Regions from separate parts of the Vibrio sp. 1580 genome, predicted to be linked through region 3. Evidence: predicted binding sites of a transcription regulator. Region 3 holds the regulator's gene; each other region holds the start of a gene.
The links. Region 3 encodes CRP, which controls carbon source genes, mostly activating them, when cyclic AMP is high. Its sites were predicted from a motif close to TGTGANNNNNNTCACA; they were not measured.
Positions count from the first base shown of each region.

Region 1 (3,593 bases), on a different contig from region 3:
ACAGAAATGCACACCGTCAACGGCTCTGATGGTCAATAAAGTGATTTCGTAATCGAAGTCGATAAAACCTTCCACGATAACGCGACCTGCACCCGTACGTCCGCCTTCCTGAGCGTAATCCCATGCTTTTGTAACGTCGTCTTCGGTCTTGATAACACTTTGCCCTTTACCGGAAGAGCTCATCACTGGCTTCACCACGCACGGAATACCCACATGTTCAACCGCGGCTTTGAAGTCTTCAAAGTTATCTGCAAAACGATAAGGTGAAGTCGTCAATTCCAGTTCTTCTGCTGCCAAACGTCGGATACCTTCACGATTCATTGTTAGCCTGGTTGCCTTAGCGGTTGGAACAACATTCAGTCCTTTTTCTTCAAGCTCTACCAGTTTGCCGGTTGCGATGGCTTCAATTTCTGGTACGACGTAAGTAGGTTGTTCCTTCGTAATAACTTCTTCTAAGGCGTTCCCATCTAACATGTCGATAACATAACTACGGTGAGCGACTTGCATCGCTGGAGCATTGGCATAGCGATCACAAGCAATCACTTCTAAACCAAGTCTCTGGCATTCAATGGCGACTTCTTTACCGAGTTCGCCAGAGCCTAAAAGTAATATACGGGTAGCATTTGCGCTAGTTGCAGTGCCAAACATAGTGTTCCCTTACAAAATAGAGTGATGAGACAGAAATTGCAGGAGATCATACTGAAGTTTTATGACAAAGCAAACGTTTGCTTTTGGTTTTTAGGTAATAAAAAAGCTCTACATGTTGTAGAGCTTTTTGTTGAATTTGTCGTTTATACGTTGACAAAACTAAGCGGAATATCTGGATTCAACGCTTCCAACGTTGATTGCGTATCGGCTAAGTGACTGATCTTACCTTCAGAGTTTTCTACCAATGCAGCGGCTTTGATGCTGTCAAAGGTTTCACCCGCAAGTAAAACTTGGATTAGCGCAACTTGTAGCGGTGGCAAGCTAGGATTAAACGCTGCATTTTCTGCATAAGCGCCTTGGAATACACGGCCGCTAGTCATCTCTAATGCTAAACCACTCAAGTTGTTGGTGTATGGAGAGTGGCTCATGTTCATCGCTTCAACTGCACTTTGGATGAGTGCGTCTTCATCATCACATGAGAATTGGTGTTTAACTTCTGCCATTAAGCCGGACTCGATACCGAGATCGTTTGGTCCAAAGGCTTCAGGCAGGTATTCATGAAGTGACTTTTCTTCGCGTTCTGGGAGCTGGATTTTAAGCTCGTTTGCGGTAGATAACTCATTCATGAACTGGCGGCAGTGACCACATGGGCTGAAGTTGATAGTGATATCCTTAACACCACGTTCGCCTTTCATCCAAGCATGGCTAATCGCAGACTGCTCTGCGTGAACCGTTTGACCCAACTGTACACCAAAGAATTCCATGTTGGCACCGAAGTAAAGGCGACCTGAAAGACCACGAACGATAGCGCCGACATAAAAGTCAGAAAGGGGAGCATAGGAGTACGCTGCGGCAAAAGGAAGTAGCGCAACACGAAGCTCTTTGTCTGATAGACCGGTAGCTGAAAGCAACTGCTCAAATTGTTGAACTGAAAGCGTAGCATCAAAATCATCAGCTTGGATGATAGGAGCAAGTTGTTTGGAAAGTGCTTCTGGAGCGCCTGCTAGCGCCTGTTCAATGCGACTTTTCATGTTGAATCCTTGTTATTGCATGGACAGTTATTCTATGTGAAAGATAGAAATGTTCCGTGCGTTAGATCACGATAAATAATGCAATTGATAATTCTGTTACATAATTAGAGTGAGCTCACACATGTATTCGATTGCACAGGTGTGAAGCGTTATCTCCGTCTCACAATTAACCATATCAGTATATATTCATATGACCAAGGAGCAGGAGTATGTTACCAACGCGACTTTTACCGCTATGCTACTTTATACTTACGTAATCTAGAGCGAGTGGTAGCAGCTAGAATGCTAATGCTATGAATGTATATCTCAGTCAAGTCCCTTCACGATATTACTGGGTGAGGTTGATAGATAAGATAGGGTTTTGAAAAGGGTAAGGAAGAAGCGGAAAGGCTACGGCCTGCCGGAAGGAGGGCAGACCGAGAGCGCTTAACTATTGATATAGCCAGACCGCCAAAGCAAAAAAACTTGGAGCCAAAATAGAAGTTATGATCCCACATAAAACCAATGCGAGTGATGAGAACGCGGCATCTATGGGTTGTTTCTCTGCACAAGTAGCGGTGCCTAAGGCATGAGAGACTGTACCCATTGTCAGACCACGTGCAATCGGGTGTTTAATTCCAATCAAATTGTAAATTGGGTATGCCAAAATTGCGCCCAATAAACCGACAATCAGAACCAAGATCGCCGCAACGGCAGCTTCACCACCGAGGTGACTCGAAATTTCCATTGCTATTGGCGTAGTGACGGATTTACCCACTAGACTTGCGATTAAACTGATATCCGCTTTGAAAGCGACTGCGATCAAGGTGGTTGTCATCATCGACATCACACTGCCTACTGTGCAAGCAAAAGTGATGATTCGCCAGTTTGCTTTAATTTGTGGTAGTTGTTCATATAACGGGTAAGCCAGAGCAACTACGGCTGGTTGAAGTAAAAAACTGATCCCTTCGTTATCCGCATAATACGTTTCAAACGGTACATTTAAGTAAGTAAGCAAAGGAATGAGCACTGCAATACTGATCAGCAAAGGATTTGCTAGAGGATTATTCACTTTGATTGCAATTTGGCGCGCGACAAGAAAAACCGCAATGGTAACAACTAACCACATATCAGTGCTTCTCCTTTAGCAAGTAGTCCAGCAGCCAAGCGAGGCTGACTAGTACAATGAGTGAGCCTCCAACTGCGCTAGCAATGATAGGGAGGGCATTAGCGAGTAGCATATCGAAATGTTGCATTAATCCGACGCTAATAGGAACGAACAATAAGATCATATAGCGGATAAATAGCGTGGCGCCCGGTTTGACCCAGTCGACTTTTACAAGCCCAAGAGTCATGGAGAAAAACAGTACGAGCATACCGATGACACTTCCTGGAACGGAAACGCCAGTGAACTTTTGAATGGTAATTCCGATGCCAAGTGCTCCCATGATGAGGAAGATTGAAATGAGCAGTTGGATCAGTTGTAAGAATCGTTCTTTAATCATTTTGACAGTATATAAACAACAAGCACACCATAAGGTGCGCTTGTATTAGGAGGAGTTAGGAAGCTAAGCTCTCTACATAACAGTACACGGATTTTAATATCGCAATCTTCTTTTCGTCACTTTCATGTTCGTGAACTAAGTTTTCTAAATTCAGCATGTACTCTTCAATTTGGCTTTCAAACACTTCTCGACAGTGTAGTGCCCAGCGTCTTTGTTCTTGCTCGTCTAATGTGCCTGGGAAGTTACGCGCACGATAGCGGAACAATAGAGGTTTAATGCGCTTGTCATCAAATTCAATGTCTAATGCAGCAAGATTATTCGGGTCGGTTTCTCGAATGATATCCATAGCTGCGCGATCAGCCGGAGAAAAGAACCCGTCGTAAAGCTGTGTATCGACGTCATCACTTTTATCGAATTTACGCTCGACTGA
Region 1 is NZ_JAWOVT010000013.1:38,617-42,209, forward strand. Features, by position in the region: gene purT (formate-dependent phosphoribosylglycinamide formyltransferase) at 1-648, opposite strand, end outside; gene cdd (cytidine deaminase) at 792-1,679, opposite strand; gene R7093_RS18905 (LrgB family protein) at 2,110-2,787, opposite strand; gene R7093_RS18910 (CidA/LrgA family protein) at 2,789-3,163, opposite strand; gene sbcB (exodeoxyribonuclease I) at 3,219-3,593, opposite strand, start outside.
Region 1: cdd (cytidine deaminase) is a predicted target of CRP. The motif match lies at 1,784-1,799, and genes of this name have one in related genera.

Region 2 (3,593 bases), on a different contig from region 3:
TTGCTGGGATCGCCGCGTGGTTTGAATTCACTGCGCGGTCAGTGAGTAGGATGATTGAGTAACCATCGATAACCGCGTCTTCTGCGTATTGGCAGATACGTTTTAGTGCGCGCTCAAGCTTGCCTTGATCTTCACTAGCTTGGAATACGATATCCAACGTTTTCGCTTGTAGGTGCTCGTTATCGATCGCACGCAGTTTTTCAAGCTCAGAGTTGGCTAGAACCGGCGATTCTAATTCGACTTTCTGACAGTGAAGTGGTGTTTCAGTCAGAAGGTTTTGGTCTTTACCCAAGTAAGTGTTCAGCGACATAACCATGCGCTCACGGATCGGGTCGATCGGTGGGTTGGTTACCTGTGCGAACAGCTGCTTGAAGTAGTTAGAAAGATGTTGAGACTGATGAGATAGAACCGCAAGAGGCCAGTCGGCACCCATAGCTGATAATGGTTCTTTCGCGTCATTCGCCATTGGAACGATGATTTCGTTCACTTCTTCAGTGCTTACGCCAAACGCTTGTTGGCGGTGTAGAAGGTGTTCTGGCTTAGGTTGGCTGAACTGGTTGCTCGCATCTGGCAGCTTCTTCAAGCTCAGTAGGTTTTCTTCTACCCACTTCTCGTAAGGCTGCGCTGTTGCGATGGTGTCTTTCACTTCTTCATCAGAGATGATTCGACCTTGTTCTAGGTCTGCAACGAAGATACGACCCGGTTGTAGGCGACCACGGAACTCAACGTTTTCTGGTTCTATATCCACAACACCAGATTCAGATGCCATCACTAGGAAGTTGTCTTTGGTCACTGTGTAGCGAGAAGGGCGCAAACCGTTACGGTCTAGTGTCGCACCAACTTGAACACCATCAGTAAAACATACTGAAGCAGGACCATCCCATGGTTCCATGATGTTCGCGTGGTACTGATAGAACGCGCGACGTTTAGGATCCATGTTTTTGTTTTCTTGCCATGCTTCCGGGATCATCATCATCAATGCGTGTGGCAGGCTGCGACCAGAAAGAACTAGGAGCTCAAGTGCCATATCGAAGTTAGATGAATCCGAGCTGCCTTCCTGACAGATGGGAAGAAGCATGTCGATTTCAGCCTGAGTAAACAGGTCTGATTCTAGGATTGCTTCACGGGCTTTCATCCAGTTCAAGTTACCGCGAACTGTATTGATTTCACCGTTGTGGGCAATGTAACGGAAAGGCTGTGCAAGACGCCATTTCGGGAAGGTATTGGTAGAGAAACGAGAGTGTACCAGTGCCAGTGCAGTCACCATGGTCGGGTTTTGTAGATCAAGGAAGTACTGAGGTACTTGCTCGGTAGTTAACTGACCTTTGTACACCAATGTCTTGTAAGACATGGAGTTAATGTAGAAGTCGTCACCAATGTTCGAAACGCTTTCTAGGCAAACACGTACAGTATAGTTACGAAGTACGTACAGTTTGCGCTCTAGCTCTTCAGGTGTGATGCCCGGGCCACCAGAGATAAACACATGCTCAAACTGAGGCTCTGTGCTTAGTGGGTCTGCACCGATCATTGAGTTATCGGTTGGCAATACGCGGTAGCCGATAACTTCAAGATCTAGACGTTGTGCGTTACGTTCTAGAATGTCACGGCATTGCTCGCGTTTGTATTCGTCTTTCGGGAAAAGAACGACACCAACACCATACTTTTCAAACGAAGGCAGTTTAATGCCTAGCTTAACGGCTTCTTCTAATAGGAATTCATGAGGTTTTTGTAGCAAGATACCCGCACCATCACCGCTGCATGGGTCACAACCTTGACCACCACGGTGTTCCATGCGAGCCAGCATATCCAATGCTTGAGTCACTACTTCATGAGATTTACGGTTTTTAAGGTGAGCAACAAAACCGATACCACAAGCGTCATGCTCCAGTTCCGGAGTGTACAGGCCCTGTGGATTTTGCTCTCTATCTACCATAGATACATCCTTCCAGTTCAATGTCGACGCAAAAGTACCGGGCAGCAAATACTACCTAGACTATTGATTACGTCTTGTCCTTTATATTTATTATCGCCACCGATCTAGGTTGACCGGTCTTGATTCCTTTCCGTATCTCGCAGGAAAAGTTTTGCGAGAAAAACAATCCTTGGTGGTATCCCTTTATTTATTATCACTATCTAGTGATTTATATAGGTAGGAGTGGGATAACACCGACAAATCCCGCAGTGTGCTTTGTAATAAAAGTCACAAAAATAACGGGGTTGTGTAAGTATCCTACAATTTTGTCACTTCAGAATGCAATGAAAAACTCGGCGTTGTGACCCAATTTTTTCGTTTAATTATGCATTTTTAGTTTAACATTTACGCAACATGAACGATTTTTGCCTTTAATTATGCAAGTTTATTGATTTTGACCCGCATGATGGGTGTTTGAATTGATTAATATTGTGTGTTTTTTCTTGCAGGGATGTAATTTATTTACACAGATCGTAGTGAGATTGATTACGATTTATTGTTGGTGAGAATTTATGCAGTTACATGAGTTGGTCAATACAATCGGCCAAGATCTTCAGCGTCGATACGGTGAAAAGGTTCATAAGTTAACATTGCACGGTGGATTTAGTTGCCCTAACCGCGATGGCACGATTGGGCGGGGAGGATGTACATTTTGCAATGTGGCTTCGTTTGCAGATGAAGAAGTCCAGATAAAAAGCATTCACGAACAGTTAAAAGATCGCGCAGGTGAAATTCACAGAGCGAAGAAGTATCTCGCTTATTTTCAGGCCTACACCAGTACCTATGCAGAAGTACAAGTTCTCAAAAACATGTATGAGGAAGCACTAAAGGCTGCAGACATGGTTGGTCTTTGTGTGGGGACGCGTCCTGATTGCGTCCCTGATGCGGTATTGGATTTACTGTCGGGCTATGTACAGCAAGGTTATGAAATTTGGCTAGAACTAGGTCTTCAAACCGCCAACAATGACACCCTAAAACGTATCAATCGTGGTCATGACTTTGAGTGTTATGCCGAAATCACTAAGCGTGCGCGAACACTTGGAATCAAGGTTTGTACTCACTTAATTGTGGGTTTACCCAAAGAAACCCGCGCCGAAAATATTGAAACGCTGCAAAAAGTGTTGGCCGTGGGAACGGATGGCATCAAGTTACATGGCTTGCATATTGTCGAAGGTAGCACCATGGCGAAAGCTTGGCGTGCTGGAAAGCTAGAAGCCCCTGAATTAGAAGAATATGTTGCGATCGCCAGTGAAATGATTCGTATGACACCACCAGATGTGATTTATCATCGCGTTTCATCAGCAGCTAGGAGGCCCACGTTATTATCGCCTCTGTGGTGTGAAAACCGTTGGCTAGCGATGACGGAAATTGGTCGAGATCTCAGTGCTCATGGTGCTCAAGGGAGCCTTACGGGGAATGCCTTTATCTATACTAAACCGGAATTAATAGCAGATCGCTCAATAAATAACTGATATATTTTAACCAGTGTTCTTTGAAGGTTTAAACGATGGATCAGTTACTCAATTGGCTTTGGGGTGGTCAAGGCGGTTATGGCTATGTCGTCTTGTTATTAATCGCAGGCGTGTGCGCGTTAGCACTGATCTATTTGCACTTTCAGACG
Region 2 is NZ_JAWOVT010000011.1:95,149-98,741, forward strand. Features, by position in the region: gene gltB (glutamate synthase large subunit) at 1-1,933, opposite strand, end outside; gene R7093_RS17610 (TIGR01212 family radical SAM protein) at 2,485-3,444, shown strand; gene R7093_RS17615 (GGDEF domain-containing protein) at 3,480-3,593, shown strand, end outside.
Region 2: gltB (glutamate synthase large subunit) is a predicted target of CRP. The motif match lies at 2,190-2,205, and genes of this name have one in related genera.

Region 3 (3,593 bases):
ACGGCGTTAAAACCTAAGTTTTGGTTGGAGGAAGCGCTGCCCGCGTATTACGAAAGTATCGCCGCAGATTACCTTTCTGCTGTATCCAAGCAACGAACGCAGTAAACTAGCCGCTCATCATAAAAGTTAGAGGTATTTATGATCATTCCATGGCAAGACATTGCGCCGGAAACATTGGAAAACTTAATTCGTGAATTCGTCTTACGCGAAGGAACGGATTACGGAACCGTCGAGGTTTCTTTGCATGACAAAATTGATCAAGTTAAAGCTCAATTGGAAAAAGGTGAAGCGGTTATCGTGTTCTCTGAGCTACACGAAACCGTCGATATTCAGCATAAAACAAAATTTTAGACCCTTCACATTTTACCGTATCCCACTCGATGACAAGGTATTGTTACGTGCTATAGTGGGATATCGACCGTGCAGTAGTAACTCTACTGCACATTACAGGTAAGTAATTTTCGACAAGGTTTGTCATGTCAGCTAAACACCCAATTATTGCGGTTACTGGTTCGTCCGGTGCCGGCACGACCACTACATCTGAAGCCTTCCGTAAAATGTTCAATATGATGAACGTTAAACCCGCATGGGTTGAAGGCGATAGCTTCCATCGCTTTACTCGCCCAGAAATGGACATCGAAATTCGCAAAGCCCGCGAGCAAGGTCGACACATTAGCTACTTTGGCCCACAAGCTAATGACTTCCCGGGATTAGAAGAGTTTTTCCGTAAGTTCGGGCATGACGGCACTGGCAGCGTGCGCCGTTATCTGCACACGTTTGACGAAGCGGTTCCCTACAATCAAATGCCAGGCACGTTTACACCGTGGCAAGACTTACCCGAAAACAGCGACGTGCTGTTTTATGAAGGGTTACATGGTGGCGTGGTCGATGGAGATGTTAATGTTGCTCAACATGTGGATTTCTTAATCGGCATGGTGCCGATTGTGAACTTAGAGTGGATACAAAAATTCGTACGTGACACTCGCGATCGCGGCCATTCGCGTGAAGCGGTAATGGACTCAATCGTGCGATCCATGGACGATTACCTCAACTATATCACTCCGCAGTTTTCTCGTACTCACATCAACTTCCAGCGCGTACCGACCGTTGACACTTCCAACCCACTTAATGCAAAAGGCATCCCTAGTTTGGATGAGAGTTTTGTGGTGATTCGCCTACGCGGTATCAAGAATGTCGACTTCCCATATCTGCTGGCCATGATTGATGGCTCATTCATGTCACGCCACAACACGATTGTCGTACCCGGCGGTAAGATGAGCTTTGCAATGGAGCTCATAGTTCGGCCTATCCTACAACAGCTCATCGAAACAGGGAAAATTGGCTAAAAACCTGCCTGCGAAGATGTTTACTTTTCATACCGTGATCATGTGCACAGTTTTGCTTACAAAATCTCAATCATGGCACGATTAAAATCAAGAAATCGTTTTCGAAAAAGGATACTATTTCTTACCGAAACACAAGAGAGCTTGCAGCATATAAAAAGTGCTCTTATTCTAGTAGGCCTAATTCAGGCTTAGCTAAAATATGGATAGCGCAAGCGTACCCTGCAGAGGAAGTGAGATATTATGGTTCTAGGTAAACCTCAAACCGACCCAACATTAGAGTGGTTTCTTTCACACTGTCATATTCATAAGTACCCTTCAAAGAGCACGCTAATTCACGCGGGCGAAAAGGCAGAAACTTTGTACTACATCGTTAAAGGTTCTGTTGCGGTTCTTATCAAAGACGAAGAAGGTAAGGAGATGATCCTTTCTTACCTAAACCAAGGAGACTTTATTGGTGAACTTGGTCTATTCGAGGAAGACCAAGAGCGCACAGCTTGGGTTCGTGCTAAATCTCCTTGTGAAGTTGCTGAAATTTCTTTCAAGAAGTTCCGTCAGCTTATCCAAGTAAACCCAGACATCCTAATGCGTCTTTCTGCGCAGATGGCTCGTCGTCTTCAAGTAACTAGCCAAAAAGTGGGTGACCTGGCGTTCCTAGACGTAACTGGTCGTATCGCTCAGACGCTTCTGAACCTTGCAAAACAACCAGACGCAATGACTCACCCAGACGGCATGCAAATCAAGATCACTCGTCAAGAAATCGGTCAAATTGTTGGCTGTTCTCGTGAGACAGTAGGTCGTATCTTGAAGATGCTAGAAGAGCAGAACCTAATCTCTGCTCACGGTAAAACCATCGTGGTTTACGGTACTCGTTAATCTCGAACTAGAGTGACACGAACAAAATTATAAAAGCCACCAATGGCAACATTGGTGGCTTTTTATTTACTCATGACCAAATGAGATAGGGTGCAGCGAACACTAATGAGTAAGCTTAACAGGTTAACCCTAAAACTTAGCCATTCGTACTTTCAAAGATTTTGTCAGCTGAAGCGGCCACGAAACCTGGGTACAAATCACCATTTTCCATCGGATAGCGCTTAGCAAATTCATAAAACCCGCCAGGGATAATTTCAGTGCCTTCGCTAAAACGAACCGCTACTTTATCTGCCATGGTCGATGACTGCTCTAGCAACACCTCAGGAGTGCCCTTCACTTCACCACCATTTTCATTAATGGTAAACCCAGCGGTACGCAGATGATCGTTTACCTGCTTCACTTCTTCATATTCATTGAGCTGGTTAACGCTCACCGTGAAGTGGTTTGCTCCGTAACCATGCGCCGCAAGCCAAGATGCGTACTCACTTTCTTTAGCCAACGTTTGGTAATCAGCAAAGCTTAAATCCCACAAGCGTCCACCATGTAAGAATGCGCTATCGTTCAGCTTGTCAGCATCGACTTGTGCCACCAAATTTTTCACAATCTCTTGTAGCTCAGACGAGCACTCTTCAACTTTTAGCTCACTAATAAATACTTTAGGTTGCTTCGGATCTGGGTGCTCATAGTGCTTAGCAACCAGCTTTTTGCTTTCGAAAACGTAATCACCACACGCCTTGTAACCAATAGCTACAAATGGCTTAGCTAGAGTTTCAATACCAAGAGGCGCGATATTGAAGGTACGTAAAGCTATATGATCATTAATCAGAGGCTCATCTTCTTGAAGCAGCTGATGCACTTTAGCAGCCGAAGGGCAAAGACGTTGAATGTAATCTTGCCATAGCGATTCAAATAACACATCGGGCGTCATAACGACTCCTTGTTACGAGATGTAGAGTTTAAAGGTAAGCGGAAGTTGGCTGCTCGTTCACAACAAAAGTTGTCCAGAATAATGAACGAGCAACCATCAACCTGTGACGGTAAATGCCAGTCAGTCAACACGCTTTTCCGAGTCTTTGCTCACTTTTCGTGTTCTGCCAACGATCACTACAACCCATACCTAAATGATGCGCCGGCAAGGTGAGCCGCAATGCATAGTTGCGACTCTATTATTAAAACTTATAGCGCTACACCTGGACTCAATGTTGCAGGCAAGACAGTCTCTTGACCTTCCATTGATGCCATTGGGTACGCACAGTAATCTGCTGCGTAGTAAGCGCTTGGGCGCAAGTTACCCGACGCCCCCGGACCACCAAATGGCGCATCACCGCTTGCACCAGTGAGCTGGCGGTTACGGTTCACGATACCTGCACGAAT
Region 3 is NZ_JAWOVT010000021.1:29,746-33,338, reverse strand. Features, by position in the region: gene R7093_RS22260 (hydrolase) at 1-105, shown strand, start outside; gene R7093_RS22255 (YheU family protein) at 139-351, shown strand; gene R7093_RS22250 (phosphoribulokinase) at 477-1,346, shown strand; gene crp (cAMP-activated global transcriptional regulator CRP) at 1,587-2,219, shown strand; gene R7093_RS22240 (DUF1338 domain-containing protein) at 2,356-3,147, opposite strand; gene astD (succinylglutamate-semialdehyde dehydrogenase) at 3,396-3,593, opposite strand, start outside.

Region 4 (3,593 bases), on a different contig from region 3:
ATGCGATAGACCGAATTCTTCATTTGATTGAAGAAGCCGAATCTCGTAAGGCACCATTAGAACGCTTTCTTGATAAATTTAGCCGTTGGTATACGCCGCTAATGATGTTGGTGTCTCTGATGGTTATCGTTACGCCGCCATTACTATTTGCCCAACCGTGGGAAACGTGGATCTATCGAGGACTCGCCCTGCTGTTGATTGCTTGTCCATGTGCATTAGTCATTTCAACGCCTGCGGCGATCACTTCTGGCTTGGCGGCAGCTGCTAAGCGGGGCGCATTGATCAAAGGTGGTGCGGCGCTTGAGTTGCTTGGCAAGGTTGAGTCTGTCGCATTTGATAAAACTGGGACACTGACGCAAGGTAAACCAGAAGTGACTGACGTCTTTGCTTTTGATATGGATGAAGACAAGTTACTTAGCCTAACTGCGTCAATCGAGGTTGGTTCAAGTCATCCTCTAGCGGTTTCTTTAGTTACCAAAGTGCAAGAGCAGGGGCTTACTATTCCTGAAGCGTTGGATAAAACCGCGCAAGTAGGCTCTGGTGTCACTGGTTACGTCGATGGAAAAATGGTCCAAGTGGTCACGCCTTCAAAGGCAGACTTTCCACTTTCTCAAGAAGCCAAAGAGCAAGTGGTTACGTTGGAACAACAAGGTAAAACGGTTGTCATTGTGCGTTTCGATGACGAGGTCATTGGCGTGATCGCATGGCAAGATACATTGCGCTCAGATGCCCAGCAAGCCATCGCAATGTTGAAGGAACTTGGGGTCACGTCGGTGATGCTAACGGGTGACAACCCGAGAAGTGCAGAAGCAATGGCAAATAGAATAGGCTTGGATTATAAAGCGAGTTTGTTACCTGCAGACAAGGTGCATTACGTCGAGAAGCTATCACAACAACATACCGTTGCGATGGTGGGAGACGGTATCAATGATGCTCCAGCCATGAAAGCTTCGAGTATCGGCATTGCGATGGGAGGCGGTACGGATGTTGCGCTCGAGACTGCTGATGCGGCGTTAACACACAACCGGTTGATTGAGCTACCTGCCATGATAGAACTGTCGCGTGCGACGCTAAGTAACATTCGTCAGAATGTCGCGTTAGCGCTAGGTTTGAAAGGTGTATTCTTAGTGACAAGTTTACTTGGTGTTACTGGGTTGTGGGTTGCTGTATTAGCCGACAGTGGTGCAACAGCACTGGTGACATTGAATGCGTTGAGATTACTTCGTTTTGAGTCCAAGCAGATTAAATAACTGACCTAACCATTGATCCCACTCATTAATAGCCCGAGGCATTCGTGTATCGGGCTTTTTTTAACCGTATTAACCTGATGCGATCAGACGTTTTTCTTGTCCTTGAAATCACGCATTGCTATGCAACAAAATGATCTAACGCCCCTTAAAGTGTGATCAATACCAGTTTTGTTTGAAATTTCATTTTCATTACATTTTGTCATTGTGATTGCGATCACTCTATGTTGGTGAAAGGTTCGCTACAGTGCATCTGTACCCAATAACTGATTAATGAGCTTATTGTTCATAAAATAAGCCACAATAAGGAGCGACTTATGTCTCAAGCTGTATTCCATTTAGGTGTTACTGAAGCTGATCTTAATGGTGCGACTCTAGCGATCATTCCTGGTGACCCAGCGCGTGTTCAAAAAATCGCAGAACAAATGGAAAATCCAGTATTTCTAGCAAGCCATCGTGAATACACGCTATACCGTGCAGAGCTAGACGGTAAACCTGTTGTGGTTTGTTCTACAGGTATTGGTGGTCCTTCTACCTCTATCGCAGTTGAGGAATTGGCACAGCTTGGTGTTCGCACTTTCCTACGTGTTGGTACAACGGGTGCAATTCAACCGCATGTAAACGTGGGTGACATGATCGTAACGACGGGGTCAGTTCGTCTTGACGGTGCGAGCCTACACTTTGCTCCTATGGAATTCCCAGCAGTTGCTGACTTTGAAGTAGCAACCGCAATGAAAGCAGCGGTAGAAGAGTCTGGCGCTACAGTTCACATGGGTGTGACTGCATCAAGCGACACGTTCTACCCTGGTCAAGAACGTTACGATACGTTCTCTGGTCGTGTTGTTAAGCGTTTCCAAGGCTCTATGCAAGAATGGCAAGACATGGGCGTACTTAACTTCGAGATGGAGTCTGCAACACTGCTAACAATGTGTGCGAGCTCTGGTTTAAAAGCGGGTTGTGTGGCAGGTGTTATCATCAACCGTACACAAAAAGAGATTCCAGATCATTCAACTCTGAAAGAAACGGAAGCGCGTTCAATTAAAGTGGTTGTAGAAGCAGCGCGTAAAATGCTTTAAGCCCCTATAGTTGGCATTTAAACAAACAGAAAAAACCAGAGGCTAACCTCTGGTTTTTTTCTAGTTATAGAAATGCGTACAGCTAAAATTTAGGTATAAAAAAAGCAGCATTAATGCTGCTTTTTATCGTTGTGAATTTTAGCTTTTCTTAATGGCACTATATCTCGTCTGAACCGCCCGCGTCTTTAAACCAAGCCGTTAAGTGCGTTCTTAAATCTTTAAGCTCATCAGGGCCAATCAGGGCTAGCCCTAAGTCTTCAGCACGAGTAATGTCATTGTGACGAAGAGGACGGAAGCTCACCAACATTGCGCGCGCTTGTAAGCCACCTAATAGATCGCGAAGCGATTCTAACTTATATAAAGTATCGTCGCCGTCATCTCTCATGCCTTTGGTTTTGCACTCGATGATGTGCAGCTTGTTGTTTACAACTGTTGCGACATCTAACTCATTGCGTACTTCACTTTCACCAAGTTTGCGATAAACCTGAACATTTAACGATCGATCTTGGATCGTCGGCATGGTGTCTTGGATTTGCTTCACGGTGCTGTGAACCAAAGTCTCTAACCACTCACCGTTTGAAAAGCGTCGAGCATCTTCATCTGCAAACGTTAAAACGCCCTTCTCATAGGTGGCGATTTCAGCTTCTACTAAATCTGAAAGCAACATGTTGAGCTCACGGTAGCCCTGCTGTTTTTCGGAGAGCTCGACATCAAGCTTTTGTTCTTTGCGGCATGTGGTTGCAAGGTAGTTAAGTGTTGCTAGACCTGGCCCAAGCTCAAGCGCATTTGAGGCCCATCGTTCACCAAGTTCATACAATTTTTTATCAAGAAGAGGTGGTAAATCAACGTGGTGAAACTCGCCGCGTGCACCAAAGATAGTGAGGTAATCTGCAATCGTAATGTGATCTTCGACTTGGGTATCTTCTTTGCCATCAGGGTATAACCAACAAAGCTTATCGCTACTAGGCTCTACCACAAAAATTGGCCAGCGATAGGTACGGAAAACTTCGTACACCGACAACAAGCGATGACGAAGACCACAGCTCGCGTTCAATTTTACATCTTCGCCGCGTTCATGGAGGTCTTTTGCCAGTTTTTGAATTGCTTGTTTGATCAGAGATGTATTAACAGCGGATGGAATTTCAAAAAATTCAGAAGTAATTTCTCGTTGATCTAAAACGGCACTCAGTCGGTCAAATATATCTAACTGGCTCTTGTCTCCGATGAAGACGATATGTGTGCTTAGCGTACGATTATCTAATAGAGGAGT
Region 4 is NZ_JAWOVT010000007.1:307,467-311,059, reverse strand. Features, by position in the region: gene R7093_RS13950 (zinc/cadmium/mercury/lead-transporting ATPase) at 1-1,250, shown strand, start outside; gene udp (uridine phosphorylase) at 1,565-2,323, shown strand; gene R7093_RS13940 (DUF1887 family protein) at 2,481-3,593, opposite strand, start outside.
Region 4: udp (uridine phosphorylase) is a predicted target of CRP. The motif match lies at 1,454-1,469, and genes of this name have one in related genera.